One region of the Bacillus sp. T3 genome, then DNA from elsewhere that is predicted to be linked to it. Evidence: a T-box and tRNA genes for the amino acid it is inferred to sense, from the RefSeq annotation. Region 1 holds a T-box; the other holds one or more tRNA genes.
The links. A T-box is a leader RNA that pairs with one kind of tRNA and senses whether it is charged. The one in region 1 lies ahead of serS (serine--tRNA ligase), so its partner is inferred to be a tRNA-Ser.

Region 1 (3,257 bases):
GCGGCGTCATTATGGACGTTGTAAATGCAGAGCAGGCAAAAATTGCTGAGGAGGCTGGCGCTGTTGCCGTTATGGCTTTAGAGCGTGTACCTTCTGATATTCGTGCAGCTGGTGGAGTCGCTAGAATGGCAGACCCAACAATTACTGAAGAAGTATTAAATGCTGTTTCCATTCCAGTAATGGCTAAAGCACGTATTGGGCATATTGTTGAAGCTCGTGTGCTTGAAGCAATGGGTGTTGACTACATCGATGAAAGTGAAGTATTAACTCCAGCAGATGAAGAGTACCATTTATATAAAAGAGACTTTACCGTTCCATTTGTGTGCGGATGCCGTGATTTAGGCGAAGCAGCTCGTCGTATTGCTGAGGGTGCTTCTATGCTTCGTACAAAAGGTGAACCTGGAACAGGAAATATCGTTGAAGCAGTTCGTCATATGCGTAAGGTAAATGCTCAAGTTAAGAAAGTTGTAGGGATGAACGAAGACGAGCTTATGACTGAAGCAAAGCTTTTAGGTGCTCCTTTTGAAGTATTACTTGAAATTAAAAAATTAGGTAAGTTGCCAGTTGTTAACTTTGCAGCAGGCGGCGTGGCAACACCAGCTGATGCAGCATTAATGATGCAGCTTGGCGCAGATGGCGTGTTTGTTGGTTCAGGGATCTTTAAATCAGAAAACCCAGCTAAATTTGCAAGAGCAATTGTTGAAGCTACTACACACTATCAAGACTATGAATTAATTGCGAACCTTTCAAAAGGCCTTGGAACTGCAATGAAGGGCATTGAAATCTCTACTATTGCTCCAAGTGCTCGTATGCAGGATCGCGGTTGGTAAGGGGTAAAAACAATGGTTAAAATAGGGGTTCTTGGATTACAAGGAGCGGTACGAGAGCATATTCCGGTCCGTGGAAGAATCCGGAGCGGAAGCAATCGTAATCAAAAAGGTCGAACAGTTGGATGAAATCGACGGGTTAATCTTACCTGGCGGTGAGAGTACGACGATGCGAAAGCTTATTGATAAATATCAATTTATGGATAAATTAAAAGAGTTTGCACACTCAGGTAAGCCAGTATTTGGCACTTGTGCAGGGCTTATTCTTTTAGCTAAAAGAGTGATTGGTTATGACGAGCCACATATTGGCATCATGGATGTAACGGTTGAACGTAATTCATTTGGTCGTCAGCGTGAAAGCTTTGAGGCTGAGCTGGATATTACAGGTGTAGCACTCGACTTCCCTGCAGTATTTATCCGTGCTCCTCATATCGTTGAGGCTGGAGAAAATGTCGAAGTGATTTCAAAGCACAATGGTCGAATTGTGGCAGCACGTGAAGGACATATTCTAGGCTGCTCCTTCCATCCAGAGTTAACCGATGACCATCGCTTAACAGCATACTTTGTTAGTATGGTAAAAGAGGCAAAAGAAAAACAAACTGTATAAATTGGTTGCGTTCTAGAAATAAATATAGTACATTATGTTTGAATTTATAATTGAAAGCATTGAGAGGAACTAGTAGCAGATTGTTCATTCTAAAGAGAGCTGGTGGTTGGTGAGAACCAGTGAATGATATTTGTGAATCCATCCTTGAGTAAAGTGTGGAACATCCTTATATGGGGATCAGTAAATACTTTCGGTCTAAGCCGTTATCTTATCGAGGTGGAAAGCTTCTTGCTTTCAACTAGGGTGGCAACGCGAGTTAACTCTCGTCCCTGTATTAGGGACGGGAGTTTTTTGTATTTTTTTAAGGCTATGTTAAAGCTATTGCTAACTTATTGCAAAATGTTGATTGGAACGGAAGGTACGAGACTCCTGCGGGAGTAGCGTGTCACGGGAGACCCCACAGGCGCTAAGCGCCGAGGAGGCTCCCGGACCACCCCGCGGAAAGGGATTGCCTGGAGTGGAAATCAACAGACTAATTTAACAAAGCTTTTTTAAAAAAAGAAGGAGGGTCAAAAGATGTTAGACATTAAAGTATTAAGAGCAGATTTTGAAGGTGTAAAACAAAAGCTACAGCATCGTGGTGAGGATTTAACCGATTTAGGTAGATTTGAGGAACTTGATACAAAGCGTCGTGATCTGATCGTTGAAAGTGAGCAGCTAAAAAGCAAGCGGAATGAGGTTTCTCAACAGGTTGCGGTTCTAAAGCGTGAAAAGCAAAATGCCGATCACCTAATCGCTGAGATGAAGCAAGTTGGAGAAAACATCAAGGCCTTTGATGAAGAGCTTCGTGTCGTGGAAGAACAGCTGGAACAACTGATGATGAGCATTCCAAATATTCCTCATGAAAGTGTACCAGTTGGTGATACAGAGGATGACAACGTTCCGATTCGCACATGGGGAGATATCCGTGAATTCCCATTTGAGGCAAAGCCACACTGGGACCTTGCTGACAATCTTGGCATTCTTGATTTTGAACGTGCTGGAAAGGTAACAGGAAGCCGCTTTGTTTTTTATAAAGGCTTAGGAGCAAGACTAGAGCGTGCTTTGCTTAACTTTATGTTAGATCTTCACGTTGATGAGCATGGCTATAAAGAGGTTTTACCACCATATATGGTCAATCGTGCAAGCATGACCTGGAACAGGTCAGCTGCCGAAGTTTGAAGAAGATGCATTCCGAATTGAAAGCGAGGATTATTTCCTTATTCCAACCGCTGAAGTTCCGGTTACAAATCTGCATCGTGATGAGATTCTTAGTGGCGATCAGCTTCCAATCAGTTACGCAGCATTTAGTGCTTGCTTCCGCTCCGAGGCTGGTTCAGCAGGACGTGACACACGTGGATTAATCCGTCAGCATCAGTTCAATAAAGTCGAGCTCGTTAAGTTTGTTAAGCCAGAAGATTCATATGCTGAGCTTGAAAAATTAACAGGACATGCTGAAAAGGTTTTACAACTTCTTGGGCTTCCATACCGTGTTTTGAGCATGTGTACAGGTGACCTAGGCTTTACAGCAGCGAAAAAATATGATATTGAAGTATGGCTGCCTAGCTACAATACGTATCGTGAAATTTCTTCTTGTAGTAATTTTGAAGGCTTCCAGGCACGTCGTGCAAACATTCGCTTCCGCCGTGATCTTAAGGCGAAGCCGGAGCATGTACATACGTTAAATGGATCTGGGCTTGCAATAGGTAGAACGGTTGCGGCTATTTTAGAAAATTACCAGCAAGAAGATGGCAGCATTCTTATTCCGGAGGCTCTTCAACCATATATGGGCAAGCATAAGGTTATATTGCCAGAATAAAAAGCGTACATTATATTTATAGAAC
Region 2 (3,257 bases), 180 kb from region 1:
AGGATCCACTTGCAGAATTAGTAAAAATAGACCCTAAATCTGTAGGTGTTGGTCAGTATCAGCATGACGTATCTCAGAAAAAATTATCGGACTCGTTAACATTCGTTGTTGAAACCGCAGTAAACCAAGTGGGAGTCAATGTAAATACGGCATCATCCTCACTCCTCCAGTATGTTGCTGGGCTTTCAAAGACGGTGGCGAACAATATAATTAAGAAGCGAGAAGAAGAAGGGAAATTTACAAATCGTACTCAGTTGAAGAAAATTCCACGCCTAGGAGCAAAAACGTACGAGCAAGCGATCGGATTCCTTAGAGTCATCGATGGCAACGAACCGCTAGATCGTACAGGGATTCATCCGGAAAGCTATAAAGAGGTAAAGCAGTTGTTACAAAAATTAGGTTTTAAAACATCTGATCTTGGTAATGAAAGTTTAAAAGCAGCAATATCAGGGCTAGATATTAAAAGAACAGCAGAGGAACTTCAAATCGGTGAATTCACTTTACGTGATATTGTTGATGCAATTATGCGACCTGAGCGGGACCCTCGTGATGAATTACCAAAACCACTGTTGAAAAAAGATGTCCTTCAGCTAGAGGATTTGCAAACAGGAATGGAACTTCAAGGAACAGTTCGAAATGTAGTAGATTTTGGAGCATTTGTTGACATAGGGGTTAAACAAGACGGGTTAGTCCATATATCAAAATTAAGCAATCGTTTTGTTAAGCATCCGCTCGATATCGTCTCTGTCGGTGACGTCGTTACAGTCTGGGTGGATGGAGTCGATGCCAAAAAAGGAAGAGTGTCATTGTCGATGCTTCCACCTAATAAATAAATGTAAAAGAAAAACACTGCTTGTTATGAGCGGTGTTTTTTTCTGTATAAAAACCAACATTGGTTTAATAATTTTATTTGGTAACTATTCTTTTCGTAAAATGCTCTTTGCATTTGTTTTTGAAACCAGGTCGGCATGTATAACACCCTCCCGAATCATATTTCTTCTAGATAATATATGTTATAATAGTTTGTCATGTTCAAGGGTGAAGGAGGGTGTATGTTTGGATAATATCAAGCTGCAAGAATTAGTGGAAACCATATCGATAACATTCTTTCAGAAACCTTTCAAGCATCAAGCCATGTTCAATCCAAGATTACGTTCAACTGGAGGACGATATCTTCTGGGCAGTCATAATATTGAAGTCAATAAAAAATACTATGAGTTATTTGGTGAGAAAGAAATAATCGGGATCATCAAGCATGAACTTTGCCACTATCATCTTCATATAGAAGGTAAAGGGTATCTGCATCGGGATTCAGACTTTAAACAGTTGTTAAAAAAAGTAGATGCTCCGCGCTTCTGCACTCCTTTACCTAATCAAAAGAAAAAGAAAACAATCAAAAAAATTATTGTGTACGCTTGTCATAACTGTTCGCAAGTTTATAAGCGGAAAAGAGCGATTAACACTGATAAATATGTTTGTGGGGTATGTAAAGGGAAATTAAAAAGGGTGAAAGTGTTGACAGAGGGATAGATAAGTGATATATTAATTTCCTGTCACCACGATATTGAGAATTTGGTTCTTGAAAAAGTGTTGACAAATGATTGAAGAGTTCTTATAATAAAAAAAGTCGATAAGATGATATGTCTTCTTAATGACTAGTAAGCACATTGTTAAATTCCTAGTTATACTGTTCCGCAGTAGCTCAGTGGTAGAGCAATCGGCTGTTAACCGATCGGTCGTAGGTTCGAGTCCTACCTGCGGAGCCATTTGTTTGGGGAAGTACTCAAGAGGCTGAAGAGGCGCCCCTGCTAAGGGTGTAGGTCGGGTAACCGGCGCGAGGGTTCAAATCCCTCCTTCTCCGCCAGTTTAATATATCGGCCCCTTGGTCAAGCGGTTAAGACACCGCCCTTTCACGGCGGTAACACGGGTTCGAATCCCGTAGGGGTCACTTTTAAATAATGGTCCGGTAGTTCAGTTGGTTAGAATGCCTGCCTGTCACGCAGGAGGTCGCGGGTTCGAGTCCCGTCCAGGACCGCCATTTTTATTATAAAAGATATTGGGCTATAGCCAAGCGGTAAGGCAACGGACTTTGACTCCGTCATTCGTAGGTTCGATCCCTGCTAGCCCAGCCATTTTTTTCGAGCCATTAGCTCAGTTGGTAGAGCATCTGACTTTTAATCAGAGGGTCGAAGGTTCGAGTCCTTCATGGCTCACCATTTATATGGATATATGCGGGTGTGGCGGAATTGGCAGACGCACTAGACTTAGGATCTAGCGCCGCAAGGCGTGGGGGTTCGACTCCCTTCACCCGCACCATTAATTACCTATTGCATTAATTTGTCATAATGGTATGATGTTATATGTCGCGTTTTTAAAAAACGCGGTCGTGGCGGAATGGCAGACGCGCTAGGTTGAGGGCCTAGTGGGGGCAACCCCGTGGAGGTTCAAGTCCTCTCGGCCGCACCAAAAGAATTTCAAAAAACTATTGACAACAATTAAGTGTTTTGATAAACTTAATAAGCTGTCAAAATTAATAAAATGCGCCCGTAGCTCAATTGGATAGAGCGTCTGACTACGGATCAGAAGGTTATGGGTTCGACTCCTTTCGGGCGCGCCATTATATCGGGAAGTAGCTCAGCTTGGTAGAGCACTTGGTTTGGGACCAAGGGGTCGCAGGTTCGAATCCTGTCTTCCCGACCATTTATTCATTTTAATATGCGGGTGTAGTTTAGTGGTAAAACCACAGCCTTCCAAGCTGTTGTTGTGGGTTCGATTCCCATCACCCGCTCCAATTTTATTGTTCTTTGAAAACTAAACAAACAAACGTCAACAATAATAAATTTTAGTGCTTATAACTTCGGTTATAACACACTAGCCAACGTAACATTTTTGAGCTAAATCAACTTTCTTGGAGAGTTTGATCCTGGCTCAGGACGAACGCTGGCGGCGTGCCTAATACATGCAAGTCGAGCGGATTGATGGGAGCTTGCTCCCTGATATCAGCGGCGGACGGGTGAGTAACACGTGGGCAACCTGCCTGTAAGACTGGGATAACTTCGGGAAGCCGGAGCTAATACCCGGATAATCCTTTCCCTCTCATGAGGGAAAGCTGAAAGACGGTTTCGGCTGTCACTTACAGATGGGCCCGCGGCGCATTAGCTAGTTGGTGAGGTAACGGCTCACCAAGGCGACGATGCGTAGCCGACCTGAGAGGGTGATCGGCCACACTGGGACTGAGACACGGCCCAGACTCCTAC

Region 2: it encodes a tRNA-Ser, which carries the amino acid that the T-box ahead of serS (serine--tRNA ligase) is inferred to sense. The anticodon was not compared.

Annotation. Positions count from the first base shown of each region.
Region 1 is NZ_CP137761.1:141,897-145,153, reverse strand. It holds gene pdxS (pyridoxal 5'-phosphate synthase lyase subunit PdxS) at 1-830, shown strand, start outside; partial or broken gene pdxT (pyridoxal 5'-phosphate synthase glutaminase subunit PdxT) at 843-1,434, shown strand; T-box leader at 1,485-1,708, shown strand; partial or broken gene serS (serine--tRNA ligase) at 1,951-3,232, shown strand.
Region 2 is NZ_CP137761.1:4,561,230-4,564,486, reverse strand. It holds gene RGF10_RS23410 (Tex family protein) at 1-833, shown strand, start outside; gene cmpA (cortex morphogenetic protein CmpA) at 857-970, opposite strand; gene RGF10_RS23400 (SprT family protein) at 1,057-1,530, shown strand; tRNA gene RGF10_RS23395 (tRNA-Asn) at 1,692-1,766, shown strand; tRNA gene RGF10_RS23390 (tRNA-Ser) at 1,774-1,864, shown strand; tRNA gene RGF10_RS23385 (tRNA-Glu) at 1,877-1,948, shown strand; tRNA gene RGF10_RS23380 (tRNA-Asp) at 1,961-2,038, shown strand; tRNA gene RGF10_RS23375 (tRNA-Gln) at 2,058-2,132, shown strand; tRNA gene RGF10_RS23370 (tRNA-Lys) at 2,141-2,216, shown strand; tRNA gene RGF10_RS23365 (tRNA-Leu) at 2,232-2,316, shown strand; tRNA gene RGF10_RS23360 (tRNA-Leu) at 2,381-2,466, shown strand; tRNA gene RGF10_RS23355 (tRNA-Arg) at 2,541-2,617, shown strand; tRNA gene RGF10_RS23350 (tRNA-Pro) at 2,624-2,700, shown strand; tRNA gene RGF10_RS23345 (tRNA-Gly) at 2,718-2,791, shown strand; rRNA gene RGF10_RS23340 (16S ribosomal RNA) at 2,906-3,257, shown strand, end outside.